3 regions of the Streptomyces sp. NPDC054849 genome follow, and region 3 is predicted to be linked to each of the others. Evidence: riboswitches for the same ligand, from Rfam matches in the RefSeq annotation. Region 3 holds a riboswitch; each other region holds the start of a gene.
The links. Region 3 has a riboswitch for cobalamin ahead of ACWGIF_RS06815 (cobalamin biosynthesis protein). Riboswitches for the same ligand answer to the same signal wherever they lie in the genome.
Positions count from the first base shown of each region.

Region 1: it holds a riboswitch for cobalamin, as region 3 does, so the genes downstream of both, ACWGIF_RS13100 (hypothetical protein) here and ACWGIF_RS06815 (cobalamin biosynthesis protein) in region 3, are expected to answer to the same signal.
Region 2: it holds a riboswitch for cobalamin, as region 3 does, so the genes downstream of both, ACWGIF_RS02945 (ribonucleoside-diphosphate reductase subunit alpha) here and ACWGIF_RS06815 (cobalamin biosynthesis protein) in region 3, are expected to answer to the same signal.

Region 1 is NZ_JBSGZI010000022.1:50,105-54,787, forward strand. Features, by position in the region: gene ACWGIF_RS13095 (ABC transporter substrate-binding protein) at 1-802, opposite strand, end outside; gene ACWGIF_RS13100 (hypothetical protein) at 1,031-1,240, opposite strand; cobalamin riboswitch at 1,309-1,534, opposite strand; gene ACWGIF_RS13105 (hypothetical protein) at 1,652-2,866, shown strand; gene ACWGIF_RS13110 (hypothetical protein) at 3,023-3,289, opposite strand; gene ACWGIF_RS13115 (STM4011 family radical SAM protein) at 3,407-4,270, opposite strand; gene ACWGIF_RS13120 (STM4012 family radical SAM protein) at 4,276-4,683, opposite strand, start outside.
Region 2 is NZ_JBSGZI010000003.1:153,859-158,541, reverse strand. Features, by position in the region: gene ACWGIF_RS02945 (ribonucleoside-diphosphate reductase subunit alpha) at 1-2,060, opposite strand, end outside; cobalamin riboswitch at 2,205-2,336, opposite strand; gene ACWGIF_RS02940 (GNAT family N-acetyltransferase) at 2,377-2,889, opposite strand; gene ACWGIF_RS02935 (Uma2 family endonuclease) at 3,101-3,346, shown strand; gene ACWGIF_RS02930 (CstA-like transporter-associated (seleno)protein) at 3,403-3,600, opposite strand; gene ACWGIF_RS02925 (carbon starvation CstA family protein) at 3,597-4,683, opposite strand, start outside.
Region 3 is NZ_JBSGZI010000009.1:82,609-87,291, reverse strand. Features, by position in the region: partial or broken gene ACWGIF_RS06820 (cobyric acid synthase) at 1-679, opposite strand, end outside; gene ACWGIF_RS06815 (cobalamin biosynthesis protein) at 676-1,668, opposite strand; cobalamin riboswitch at 1,706-1,859, opposite strand; gene ACWGIF_RS06810 (hypothetical protein) at 1,970-2,191, opposite strand; gene ACWGIF_RS06805 (anion permease) at 2,218-3,501, opposite strand; gene ACWGIF_RS06800 (alpha/beta hydrolase family protein) at 3,812-4,683, shown strand, end outside.

The DNA of each region.
Region 1 (4,683 bases), on a different contig from region 3:
CGTAGATGACGACGGCCTCGGGGGAGCGCTGCGCCACCTGCTCGAACGAGACGTCGCCGAAGGCCTTGTCGAGGTCGGCGAAGAGGTTCACCCCGCCGGCCCGCCGGATCATCTCGTTGCCGATGCCCTTGCCGCCCGCGGTGAACGCCGTTGTGTCCCCGCTGTCGTACACGAAGAGCTTGACCGGGGTGACGCCGGTGAGCCGGGTCTCGACCTTGTCGAGGGTGGCGTGCAGTTTCCCCAACTGCTCCTCGGCCCGTGTGGGTACGCCGAAGATCTTGGCGACCGTGCGGATCTCCTCGTCCATGGAGGCGACGTTCACCGGGCCGGTGGGGCACTCCTCGGTGTTGAGGTGGGTGTTGATCCCCGCCTTGGTGAAGGCGGCCCGGCTGCGGCCCTCCTTCTCGTCGAAGGTGGAGGACCAGCCGCCGTAGACGAAGTCGGGCTCGGCCTCCAACAGCGCCTCGAAGGACGGGTATTCCTTCGACAGCACCTTCACGCTGTCGTAGGCGGCCTGGTACTCGGGGAGGATCCTGTCGTCGAGATAGCCCGTGCCCGCCATCGACTTCTCCAGGCCGAGCGACAGCATGACCTCGGTCGCGTGCTGGTTGAGCGAAACGGCGCGCTGCGGCGGACGCTGATAGGTGGTCTCCACCCCGCAGTTGGCGACGGTGACGGGAAAGCCCTGCGAGATCGCACCCGACGACGGGGTGGCGGCGGGCGTGGCCGTACCTCCGCAGCCGGATATCAGCAGGGACACAGTCAGTGCGGACAGCACGGATTTCGGGTGGTTGCGGGGCATGGGTGGTCCTCTCACCGCAGATGGATTCGGATGGTGCCCAGGGGAAGCCGGCCGGCCCGGTGCAGCTCGCTGCGGGGCGGCATGGCGAGGGCGCATGCGGGCGCACATGGGGCGCGCAGGGTCGAGCACGGTGCTTCGTGCCACGACGGGGGGCAAGGCGACGTCCCCGCACGACCCGATGCCCTGGGAGGGCAGGGCGTCTCACGGGCCGGTGTAACGGCCCGTCGCCTACGAGGGGTTCGGCCCGGGGATGTCGCGGGCCGGGACGGGACGCGCTCTGCCCGCGGCGTCTGTCGCGACGAAGGTCGTCTCCGCGCCGCCGTGGACGGCGCCGTACAGGTCGGTGTCGTGCTCACTCGTGATGTGGGCGAGCGTCACCCGGGACTCACCCGGACTCCTGGAAACGCACCCTGCGGTGATGACGGTCGGGTCGGCCACGTCAACTCTCCTTCGCGAGTCGCGGCAGAAAGGCCCCGGAGCATGTTCTTCGGGACCCCGCATGACACTTCGGCATGCGGGCAGTGGCAGGTCTTCGGACTCGCGGGCACACCTTCCGGTTTCCCGGTCGGCACCTACTGACCGTCGCTTCCCAGGACCGGTTCCGGTCCCAGTGCTCATGACGGCGCTCGTTCCCACTCACCGCTGCGGGGCAGTCCCGGATTCCCACCGGGTTCCCTCTTACGACGCATCCCGCCTGGCGGACGGGGCGAACCAGCTGCACCGACAGCCTACCCGTGAGAAGGACCGTGCAGGCGGGAACCACGTGCTCAGCCCCCCAACCGGTCGGTCTCCCACCTCCGTTCGAATAAGGAGAGGAGGTCGCCCGGCTGCGCCGAGTAGCATCCCGGGATGCCCCAGACGATCGAGACGCTGAGCCCCGAAGCCGGGCGGACCGACACCGCGGGACTGCGCGGGTACGACGCGGACTCCCTGGCACGGTGCGCGGTCGATACGGCTCAGCCGTGGTGGCGCCGCAGGGCCTGCGCGCAGGCGCTGGCCGGACGGGTCCCCGAGCGGCGCGTGGCCGAACTGATCGGGTGCGTCCAGGACACCGGCGACGTGGCCGAGGTGCGCATCGCCTTGCTGGACCTCCTCGCGGACCGGCCGGAACTGCTCCCCTGGCTACGGCACGAGGACCGGATCCAGGACAGCTCGTACCGCGTGCCCGAGGCGGTACTGAAGACCCGTGCCGCGCTCGGAGACCGCACGGCGGCGGGTGCCCTGGCGACGCTCGCCTTCAGTCCGTGGCGTCACCGGCGGGAGATCGGCGAGGCGGGACTGGACGAACTGGCCGCGCGGTACGGGGTCGAGGAGGTCCTGGCCGAACTCGGCGGGGCCCGGCCCGAGGACCGCTCCATCGGCGTCCGTCTGCGGCAGCGCGCCGGTGAGGACGTGACCGGCGCGCTCGCCGACCCCGACCGGGCCGTCGCGTACCGCGCCCAGGCGTTCCTGACCGACCCCGAACGGCTGCGCGGCTACCTGGACGAGGCGCCGACGCAGGAGGCGAAGCTGTGGGCCCTGTACGCACTGCACCGTCTGACCGACGACACCGCCGAGACCCGCAGGGTGTACGAGGCGCTGGGGCGGCCCCGCGTCGAGGTGGCCGGCCTGGACGAGGAGCTGCGCGCGGCGATCGTTCACGAGTACGGGCAGTGGTGCGAGGAGCGGAGCGATCCGCGGTGGCGGATCGAGGCCCTGTGCACCGAACGGCCGTCCGGTTCCGATGCCGCCGAGCGGCTGCTCCGGGCCACGGCCGCGCTCACCGCCGCGGGACTCGCGCCGAAGGCTCCGGTCTCCTGCGGAGAGGCCAACAGCCAGGGGGACGGTACCTACGACGTGATCGGCTACGGCGCGGGCGACCGCGAGGTGCACATCAGCACTCTCGGCCGCTTCGCCGCCGATCACGACGACGATCCGGCTGTCCGCCGCGCCCTTGAAACGGCCGGCTTCCGCTGGATCGACCCTGCCGTCGGCTCGGTCCGGGTCACCGGCCTCGGGGTGTACTACTTCGGCAGCCGCGAGCCGTTGGACGTCCACACGCTGTTGTTCTACTGGCAGGACTAGACATCGCCATCGGAGCGCGCACCACACCGGCGCGCTCAACGGTGTGGCCCCGGGCTGCTGGGTCCGGGGCCACAGGGGGCTGCTTTCGGCAGTGGACGAGGTCACCGGTACCGGGGCCGGCCGGCCCGGCGCCGTTCGTGGTCGCCGAGCTGGTGCTCAGCCCATTTCGTCGCGGATCACGTTGCGGTGCTGCTCGTAGACGAGCCGCGCGTCGGCGTCCGGGAGCGCCGACGTCGTGAGGCCGCAGGCGCAGGTGACCACCGTGAGGTCGCACAGAGCGCGCAGGGTTTGCCCCGCGGGGCTGGTCCGGGCCGCCCCCGCCGGCTTCTCGTACCGGAGGTGGTGCGGGTAGTGAGGTCTGCGTACAACGTCCGGGGCGACGTGGGCGCTGGAGTCGTCGAGGGTGAAGCGGTGCTCGCTCATGGGTCCAGTGTGTCTTCTGCCGGACGCGAGTAACGAGCGCACGCGCGGCAGAACGCGACGACGCCATCACCGAGCTGCCCGCGGGACACCGGTGAACCGTTCGGCGGGTCGCCGCGCCTACCGCCTCGCAGGTGCCGCCCGGGTCTCGGGAATGCGTTCGAGGACGCCGCCCGCGAAGACGTCGTAGAGCGGGAGGGACTCCAGATGGACGTAGCCGATGTGACAGTCGCAGACGGCCAGGGGGCAGGGCCGGGGGCTCAGGGCGGCCCGGTATGAGCCGTCGTAGAGATTGCCGAGATCGGTTCGGACGAAGTGGCAGCGGCGGACCGTGCCGTCGCCGTCCACCGAAATGACCGACTCCCCCGTGCGGCACGGCAGCCCGGCCGAGCGGTGGGGGTGGCGGCTGTACGGGAAGAGCGGGTCCAGGGCGGTCCAGTCGTCCGCCTCGGCATCGGTGTACGTGTGGCCCTCGGCGGCATTGGCCCAGAGGTAGACGTGGTCGGGCAGATCCGCGCGCAGCCGGCGCGCGTGGGGCAGGTTTTCGGGCAGGCCGACGATGCCGACGCTGTGGCGGATGCCCCGTTCGTGCAGCTCCCCGACCTTCGACAGGAAGCGTGCGTAGGGCGTCTGGCCTGGGTGGTACGTGCACCAGAGGGCCACGGTGGCCGGGTCCGCCTCGGCGAGCCAGTCCGTCCGGCAGCTGAGGTTGGTCTGGATGACGACGCGTTCGACGTGCGGCTGGTGCGAGAGGTCCACGAGGGCGCGGCGGTACCAGGACCGGACCAGGCCCTCGCCCCAGGGGGTGAAGAGGATCGAGAGCCGGTCGTCGCGCTGCGCCGCCGCCCATGCGGTGAAGCGGTCGAGGGCCGCGCGGTCGGCGCGCAGTTGGGCGGCGGTGTCGCGACGCTTGGCGAAGGGGCAGTACGGGCAGTCGTAGTCGCAGGAGGCGAGCGGGCCGCGGTACAGGATGGTCAGGTCCACGGCGGCTACTTCGGATCGTAGGCGGCCATGGCGGCCCGCACGGCGGGTGAGAAGAGCGCCGGGCCTAGGGCGTCGGAGTGGGCGAGCCCCTCCGGGGTCAGGCGCAGCTCCTCGCTCTGCGCCCCGGCTCCTTCGAGCCAGCCGCGGGCGGCGAAGGCGGCGAGTTCGCCGGGGAAGTCCTCGTACGGGTCGGTGCCGAAGCGGTCGCGGTAGTCGGCGAGCGGCATGCCCTGGGCCTGGAGGAGGGACTGCAGGAGGTGGCGGCGGCGCGCCTCGCCGCCGTCGACGAACCTGCCGTGCACGGCGCGCCCGAAGTCGTCGGTGGCCGTGTAGTCGTCGATGATCGACCGGATCTCGCCCATGTCGACGGCGTAGTCGAAGGAGTAATGGAGGGCCGAGGTGTAGGAGCGGGC
Region 2 (4,683 bases), on a different contig from region 3:
CGGACCTCGGCCGGGATCCAGCCGAAGCCCTGAACCGAGCCGGAGGAGTCGCGCAGCGCCTCGCGGGTCTGGGCGTCCCACACGCCGAGCTGCTTCAGTTCCTCCACCAGGTAACCGTTCACCTGGAGGAACTCACCGCTGAGCGTCTCGCGCTTGAAGAGGTTGGAGACCTGCGGCTCGATGCACTCGTACACGCCGGCGATCGAGGCGATCGTGGCCGTCGGGGCGATGGCGAGGAGCAGGGAGTTGCGCATGCCCGTCTGGGCGACGCGGGCACGCAGGGCGTCCCAGCGCTCCGGCCAGTTCAGCTCCACGTCGTAGTGGTCCGGGTGCAGGACGCCGCGCGCGGTGCGGGTCTGCTCCCAGGCCGGCAGCGGGCCGCTGCGCTCGGCGAGGTCGCAGGAGGCCTCGTACGCGGCCAGCATGATGCGCTCGGAGAGCTTGGTGGACAGGGCCTTCGCCTCGGGGGAGTCGAAGGGCAGCTTGAGCTTGAAGAAGACGTCCTGGAGGCCCATCGCGCCCAGGCCCACCGGCCGCCAGCGCGCGTTGGAACGGCCGGCCTGCTCGGTCGGGTAGAAGTTGATGTCCACCACGCGGTCGAGGAAGGTGACCGCGGTGCGGACGGTCTCGTCGATCCGCTCCCAGTCGATGGCGCCGTCCACGACGAACGCGCCCAGGTTGACCGAACCGAGGTTGCAGACGGCCGTCTCGCCGTCATTGGTGACCTCGATGATCTCGGTGCACAAGTTCGAGGAGTGCACCACCGTGCCCGGCTCGGCGGTCTGGTTCGCCGTGCGGTTGGAGGCGTCCTTGAAGGTCATCCAGCCCTGGCCGGTCTGCGCGAGGGTGCGCATCATCCGGCCGTACAGGTCGCGGGCGGGCATGGTCTTGCGGGCCAGGCCGTCCGCCTCGGCCTTGCGGTACGCGGCGTCGAAGTCGTCGCCCCACAGGTCGACCAGCTCGGGCACGTCGGCCGGGGAGAACAGCGACCACTCGGCGTCGGCGTTCACGCGGCGCATGAACTCGTCCGGCACCCAGTGCGCCAGGTTGAGGTTGTGCGTACGGCGCTGGTCCTCACCGGTGTTGTCGCGGAGTTCCAGGAACTCCTCGATGTCCGCGTGCCAGGTCTCCAGGTAGACCGCGGCGGCGCCCTTGCGGCGGCCGCCCTGGTTGACGGCGGCGACGGAGGCGTCGAGCGTCTTCAGGAACGGCACGATGCCGTTGGAGTGGCCGTTGGTGCCGCGGATCAGCGACCCGCGGGCGCGGATGCGGGAGTACGAGAGGCCGATGCCGCCGGCGTGCTTGGAGAGGCGCGCGACCTGGTGGTAGCGGTCGTAGATCGAGTCCAGCTCGTCCAGCGGGGAGTCCAGCAGGTAGCAGGAGGACATCTGCGGGTGCCGGGTACCGGAGTTGAAGAGGGTGGGGGAGGACGGCAGGTAGTCGAGACGGCTCATCAGCCGGTACAGCGAGGCCACTTCCTCGACGGCCTGGACGCTCTCGTCCGCGGCGAGGCCGCAGGCCACGCGCAGCATGAAGTACTGAGGGGTCTCGATCACCTGACGGGTGATCGGGTGGCGCAGCAGGTAGCGGCTGTGCAGGGTGCGCAGGCCGAAGAAGCCGAAGCGGTCGTCGGCGCCCTCGGCGAGGGTGAGCTCGACCAGCGAGTCCAGGCGGCTCGCGTGGGTCCGTACGAACTCGGCGGTCCGGTCGGCGATGAGGCCCTCGCGGTGGCCGACCTCGACGGAGGCGGAGAAGGAGGTGGAGCCCTGGCTCGCGGCCTCGTCGCGCACGGCCAGCGTCAGCAGCCGGGCGGCGAGCTTCGAGTACGCCGGGTCCTCGGAGATGAGTCCGGCGGCGGCCTCGGTGGCCAGCCCCCGCAGTTCGGCGTCGTCGGCGGCGGAGCTGCGGCCGCGCAGCGCGGAGGCGGCGACCCGGCCGGGGTCGGTGTCGGGGAGGTCCGCCGTCAGTTCGGTGAGGGTACGCAGCAGCGTGGCCCCCGGGCCCTCGGTGTTGTCGCCAGAAACGGACTCGGCGCGCGGTGCGGAAGGCGCGATGGTCACGGCGGGAGCTCTCCCTCGCTCGGCCCGGTCATCGGCGGAGCGGGGCGCGAGCGGGCGCATGCGGGCGCGACAGGAACGCGTACCCCCGCATGGCGTCCACCGGCCCAACCGCGAGGCCCGGACGAATCGGCACCCGGTTCGGTCGAGCCGGGCGCGCTGTCGGCAGGTCCTCGGACTTGGCGTCCGGTAGCCGGACACTTCATACCGTTGCGGGACAGTTCCGGATTCGCACCGGATTCCCCTGCGGCGACAGCAGCCATGAGCATACATGTGGGGGGGCGTCGATGCGCGACCCCCCACATGTTGTGTCGGCTCGCTACCGCTCGAGTACGCCCAGCTCCAATGCGTACGTCAACAAGGGGACGTTGGGGACGGGGGACCAGTCCCGCTCGGGAGTCCGTACAAAGCCCAGCCGCTCGTAGATCCGGTGCGCGGCGGGGCTCTCGGCCTGAGTCGAGAGCACCAGGCGCGTCACGCCTTCGATGGCCCGCGCCCGCTGGATGCAGGCACGCACCAAGGCCTCGCCCGCGCCCCGGCCGCGGCCGGCACGGGACACGCTGAGCATCCGGAACTCGGCTTCGCCGGGCCCGGCGATGTCGGCCATACGGCAGCCGGGAGGGGCGAAGGTCACACCACCCAGCAGGACGCCGTCCAAGGCGGCCACGAGCACCTCTGCGTCGGCGGCCCGGCCGGCGACGTCGCGCAGCGCGCGTTCGTACGAGTCGTCCTCGTTGGCGTCCAGGAGCCCGTCGTCGAGGTAGGCCTGCGCCGTGATGTCGCCCAGCTCCGCGTAGTCCCCGGGTACGGCAGTTCTGATCACGATGTCCATGCGGTCGAGTGTGCAGGACGGGTGCCGGCGGGCGGCACTATCGTCGGAGACAGCACCGTCGAGGAAGGCGAGCGAGGCATGCTCGCACGCCTCTGCATGCAGCACCGGCCCGAATTGTGGCTTCACATGGAGCGGGGGTTGGCTGTCGGGGACTACCGCTCGGGTCGCGTAAGAGTGGGCAGACCCCGCCCCGGTCCTGATGGTCGTCGAGGTGACCTCGTATGACGCTGACACCGACCGGCGCGACCGCGTGGAGAAGCCCCTCGCCTACGCGCAGACTGGCATCCCTGTGTATCTGCTCACCGACCGGGAGGCGTGCGACGTGACCGTGTTCAGCGAGCCGGACGGCCGCCGGTATGCGAACACCCGGACGGTGGAGTTCGGCAACGACGTTGAACTCCCTGACCCGGTCAACGTCACCCTCCAGACCGAGTCCCTGAAGGACTGGGTGCGCTGAACCGCCAGAAGGCCCCGCCGCAGGAAGCGGCGGGGCCTTCGGCGCGGGTGGGCGGGTCAGCAGCAGCCGAAGCCCTCGCGGGGGTCCGCCTCGCGCGCGTCCGTGCGGGCGCGTTCGAAGGCGCGGCGGGTGAGGACCTCCGCCTCCGGGTCGTGGGAGCGGGCGTGGGCCACGTACCGGTCGTACGCGGCCTCCCCCGAGAACTCCCGTACGTAGAACCGGGCCCTGGCGAGCACGCTCCGTACGGTGCTCACGCCACCGGCTCCTTGACCTGCCCGCCGCCCGAGTCGAGACCCGCCGCGGCGAGTTCCGCCCTCTCCTCGGCGGTGGCGATCAGTCCGGCCGGGGCGACGATCTTCGACTCGGTCCAGGGGATCTCGGAGAGGGTGGCCGACTCCGGCTTGCGCACGGCCTTGACGCAGGTCCGGGCCGCGTCCGCGAGGACCACGATGATCAGGATCGCGAAGAGGGCGCAGAGGACGCCGTCGACCGTGGCGTTGGTGACCACGGTGTGCATGTCGTCCATGCTCTTGGCGGGCGGCAGGACCTTGTCGGCGTCGATGCCGGCCTGGTACTTGTCGCGCTGGGCGAAGAAGCCGACCTTCACGTCCTCCGAGAAGATCTTCTGGTAGCTCGCGGTGAGGGTCACCGTGGCGTCCCAGATCAGCGGAACGCCCGTCACCCAGGCCCACTTGAGCCGGCCCGACTTGATCAGCAGCGTGGTGCAGACGGCCAGGGCGACCGCGGCGAGCAGCTGGTTGGCGATGCCGAAGAGCGGGAAGAGCTGGTTGATGCCGCCCAGCGGGTCCTTGATGCCGACCCACAGGAAGTAGCCCCACGCGCCGACGACGATCGCGCTCGCGAACCACACGCCGGGCTTCCAGCTGACGTTCTTGAAGGACTTGTGGACGTTGCCGAGGGTGTCCTGGAGCATGAACCGGCCCACGCGCGTGCCCGCGTCGAGCGTCGTCAGGATGAAGAGCGCCTCGAACATGATCGCGAAGTGGTACCAGAACGCCTTCATCCCGGCGCCGCCGATCACGGCGGAGAAGATCTCCGACATTCCGAGTGCGAAGGTCGGCGCGCCGCCCGTACGGGACAGCAGGCTGGCCTCCTCGACGTCCTTGGCGGCCTGGGCGAGTGCCTCGGGGGAGATGGCGAAGCCGAAGTTCGTCACCGCCTGGGAGGCGGACTCGACCGTGGTGCCGACGATCCCGGGCGGCGAGTTGACCGCGAAGAAGAGGCCGGGCTCGATGATGCAGGCGGCGATGATGGCCATGACGGCGACGAACGACTCGGTCAGCATCGCGCCGTAGCCGATCATGCGGACCTGGGTC
Region 3 (4,683 bases):
AGGTCGCCCGCCCGGTCAGGCCGCGCAGCATCTCCATGCCCGGCTCCAGCAGCGACACGTCGCCGCGGAACTTGTTGACCATGTACCCCGCGATCAGCGACTGGTCCTCGGGGGAGAGCAGCGCGGTCGTCCCGAAGAAGGACGCGAAGACGCCGCCCCGGTCGATGTCGCCGACCACGACCACCGGGAACCGCGCCGCCCGCGCGATGCCCATGTTCACGATGTCGGTCCGGCGCAGGTTGATCTCGGCCGGACTTCCCGCCCCCTCGCAGATCACGGCGTCATACGTGCCCCGCAGCTGCTCCAGACAGTCCGTGACGATGCCGAGCAGCTGCTCCTGACGCCCGCCGTGGTAGCCGCGGGCGCTCATCTCGCCCACCGGCTTCCCCAGCAGTACGACCTGGCTGCTGCGGTCGCCGCCGGGCTTGAGCAGCACCGGGTTCATCAGCGCGGTCGGCTCCACGCGGGCCGCCTGGGCCTGCATCGCCTGGGCGCGCCCGATCTCGGCGCCCTCCTGCGTGACGAACGAGTTGAGCGACATGTTCTGCGCTTTGAAGGGCGCCACCTTCACGCCCTGGCGGGCCAGCCAGCGGCAGATGCCCGCGGTGACCACGCTCTTGCCGGCGTCCGACGTGGTGCCCGCGACCAGCAGTCCGCCGCCGCGCTTCGCGCCGCTCATCCGCGCCGCCCTCTCTTGGTCGTACGGGGGACCGGCAGCCGGGAGACCTGCAGCCGTGAGACCAGCAGCCGGGAGGCCACACAGGTGCCCAGGGCCAGCCAGGTCACCCGGTGCGACAGCCGGACCGCCCGCTCGATGTCCGCGACCTCCACCGGCCGCCCCTTCTCGCCGTTCAGTACGGCCCGGTGCTCGACCCGGCCGCCGTACGCCAGGGTCCCGCCCAGTCTGACGCCGAGGGCCCCGGCGAAGGAGGCCTCGACGGGTCCGGCGTTCGGGCTGGGGTGCGCGGCGGCGTCCGAGCGCCAGGCCCGTACGGCTCCCCGCCGGTCGGGTCCGGCCAGTACGGCGGCGGCCGCCGTCAGCCGGGCCCCGGGCCAGCCCGCCAGGTCGTCGAGGCGGGCGGAGGCCCAGCCGTAGCGCAGGTAGCGGGGGGACTTGTGGCCGACCATCGCGTCCAGGGTGTTCACGGCCCGGAAGGCCAGCAGGCCGGGGACGCCGGCGACGGCCCCCCACACCAGGGCCCCGACGACCGCGTCGGAGGTGTTCTCGGCGACCGACTCGACGACGGCGCGCGCCATCTGCTGCCCGTCCAGCGCCTGCGGGTCGCGCCCGCACAGGTGGGGCAGGCGCTCCCGGGCCACCTCGACGTCCCCGGCGGCGAGCGCCCCGCCGATGGCGCGGGCCTCACGGCCCAGCGAAGTGCCGCCCACGACGGCCCAGGTGGCGGCGGCGGTCAGGGCGATACGGGCAGCGGCGGGCCGGGAGCGCACGGCGCGGGCGCCCAGCGCGCCGACGGCGGCGGCGCCCCCGGCGCACATCAGGGTGTGCAGGAGGCCCCGGGCGCGGTCGTCGCGCCACAGGGAGCGCTCGACGGCGGCGGCGGCCCGTCCGAAGGCGGCCACGGGGTGCCCTCGGCGGGGATCACCGAGGATCCGGTCGCCGATCAGGCCCGCCGTGACGCCGTACGCGAAGACGCGATCGGCACGCATGGTGGCAGGTATGTCCTCACTCAGGGTCCGCGCCCTGGTTCGACGTGTCCGGCGGCGAGAGTTCCTGGCTCCCGGGACGCACGCGCGGCGTGCGCTCCCCGGTGACAGTGGCGGGACCGCGCCGGATTCGCACCGGACTTCCTCTCCATGCCGCCGTATTGGCTCGGGCAGTCCACCACGCACCGAGAACGCCCGTCAACTCGCCGTTGACCTGCGGTGCGGTGGGAGCGGGAGATGCGAAAGCTCCCCCCGGGAGAAACCCGGGGGGAGCTTCGCGCCCTGCGCGCCGTACGGCGGCGGATCAGGCGACGATCAGGTAGATCCCATACGTCACGGCGGCCGCGACGAGCGAGAAGCAGAGGTATGCACCGCTGCGGGCCAGGGTGGCGGTGCCGCCCTGCTCGGTCGCGGCCTCGTGCTTGGACAGGCCCATCAGACCCAGGGTGAACAGGGCCACGAGGGCGACGGTGGCGAAGAGGCTGACCCCGAAGACGGAGCCGAGTGCTTCCCAGTCGATCTTCATACTGCCGTTTCCTCTGTGTGTCTCGGTCAGACCGCGGCGGCCGGAGCCGCCGGGGTCGTCGTCGCGGCCGGGATGGTGGCCTTGAGGGCGTCGTCCGTGACCGCGGCGGTCGTACCGGCGGCGGTCATGCCGGCCGCGGCGACGGTCGGCGGGACGGTGACGGCCGCGATCGCCGTGGTGACGACCCCCGGCTCGTGGGCGTCGACCGGCTCCACGTCGTTGACGTTGCTGTGGTCGACGACCTGGCGGCGCGAGATGAGCCAGATGGCGAGGCAGGAGCCGACCAGGAAGACGGTGACGGCGGCGATGCCGATGTCACCGATGCGCATGACCAGTTCGGCACCGGCCGAGACCAGCGCGGCGGCCGGCAGGGTCAGGCCCCACGCGACGAACATGCGGGTCGCGGTGGACCAGCGGACCACACCGCCCTTGCGGCCCAGGCCCGCACCCATGACCGCACCGGAGCACGAGTGGGTGGTGGAGAGCGAGAAGCCCAGGTTGGAGGAGGCGAGGATGACGGACGCGGCCGAGGTCTGGGCGGCGAAGCCCTGCTGCGGCTGCAGGTCGGTCAGGCCCTTGCCCATGGTGCGGATGATGCGCCAGCCGCCCAGGTAGGTGCCCATCGCGATGGCCACACCGGCCGAGACGATGACCCAGACCGGCGGGTTCGAGTCGGGCGCGATCGCACCGCCGGCGATGAGGGCCAGGGTGATGATGCCCATCGTCTTCTGCGCGTCGTTGGTGCCGTGCGCGAGGGAGACGAGACCCGCCGAGGCGATCTGACCGGCGCGGTAGCCCTTGGCGGAGGTCTTCTCGCCGACCTTGTCACCCAGCTTGTAGGTGACCTTGGCGGCCAGGTACGCGGCGATGCCGGCCACCAGCGGGGCGGCGATCGCGGGGATGAGCACCTTGGTGACGACGACGCTGCCGTTGACCGCGCCGATGCCGGCGGAGGCGACCGCGGCGCCGATCAGGCCGCCCATCAGGGCGTGCGAGGAGCTGGAGGGGAGACCCACCAGCCAGGTGACGAGGTTCCAGAGGATCGCGCCGACCAGGGCGGCGAAGATCACTTCTGGCTGGATGCCTTCCTCGTTGACCAGGCCCTTGGAGATCGTCTTGGCGACCTCCACGGACATGAACGCGCCGACGAGGTTGAGCACGGCGGACATGGCCACCGCCGTCTTGGGCTTGAGGGCGCCGGTCGAGATGGTGGTGGCCATCGCGTTGGCCGTGTCGTGGAAACCGTTCGTGAAGTCGAACACGAGAGCGGTGATGATCACGATCCCGAGGAGAAGCGTTATGTGCTCCATTTACCCAGGCTTCTGTTTGACGTCAGTGGTTCGGCGACCGTAGGCAATCTGGGTGAACGGAAGGTGAACTGACTCCGGCGGAGCGGTGTACTGGCACGGGGCCCCATCGTCGCATTCGTCCTGATTCTGTCGGAGATATCGCCATTAATGCACGTCAAAGCCGGGAGAATGAACCCCTCCGTGTGGTGTCGGCGAGGCATGCGGCACCGCTTCCGGAGCCCCGAAAGAGATCTAGATCACCCCACCCCCGGCCTCGGCGGAGCGAGTTCCTCCGGTGGCCCGCCCGACCCGGGGCGCAGACACTGGAGCGGTGCGTACCGCGACAGTGACGGCAGCAGCCGTGACCACGGCCCTTCTGGGCGCCGCAGCGGCCGCCGTCGCGGTCGGCAGGTACGCCGCCGCAGCGGCCCTGCGGCCCGAACCCGGCCGTCCGCTTCCCGGCGGGCCGCGCCTGAGCGTCCACTCCACCGCCCCCGGCCGGGTCGCGCTGACCCGCTCGCTCGCCTCCCTGCGCCCCGGCACGTACGGCTTGGTCGCGCCGGGTGTGCACGCCGTGGTCGGGCCCGTGCTGCCGGACGCCGAACACGACCCCGACACCGTCGTACGGCGGCTCCTCTCCGTCACCCACGGCACCCTCAGCCCCGGAACCCGCGTCGCCCTCACCCCCCAGGTGCACCTCGGCGACCCCCGCACCGCCCTCGGGCTCGACCACGCCGACGTGGACGTCCCCGGGGAGCTCGGCGCTCTCCCCGCCTGGTTCGTGCCCGGAGCCCGGGACACGTGGGTGATCACCGTGCACGGGCTCGGCGCCGGCCGCGAGCACCCGATGGTGGTCATGCCCTTCCTGCACCGCCACCGGCTGCCCGTCCTGGACCTCGGATACCGGGGCGACCTCGGCGCGCCCGCCTCCCCCGACGGCCTCGGCCACCTCGGCGAATCGGAGTGGCGGGACCTGGACGCCGCCATCCGCTACGCGGTGCGCTACGGCGCCCGGCGCGTGGTCCTGCACGGCTGGTCCACCGGCGCCACCATGGCCCTGCACGCCGCCGAGCGCTCGGCGCTGGCCGACCGGATCTCCGGGCTGGTGCTGGACTCGCCGGTGCTCGACTGGCACACCACCCTGCGCGGGCTCGCCGCGGCCCGTCACACCCCGGCCGTGGTACTGCCGCTGGCGGTCCGGGC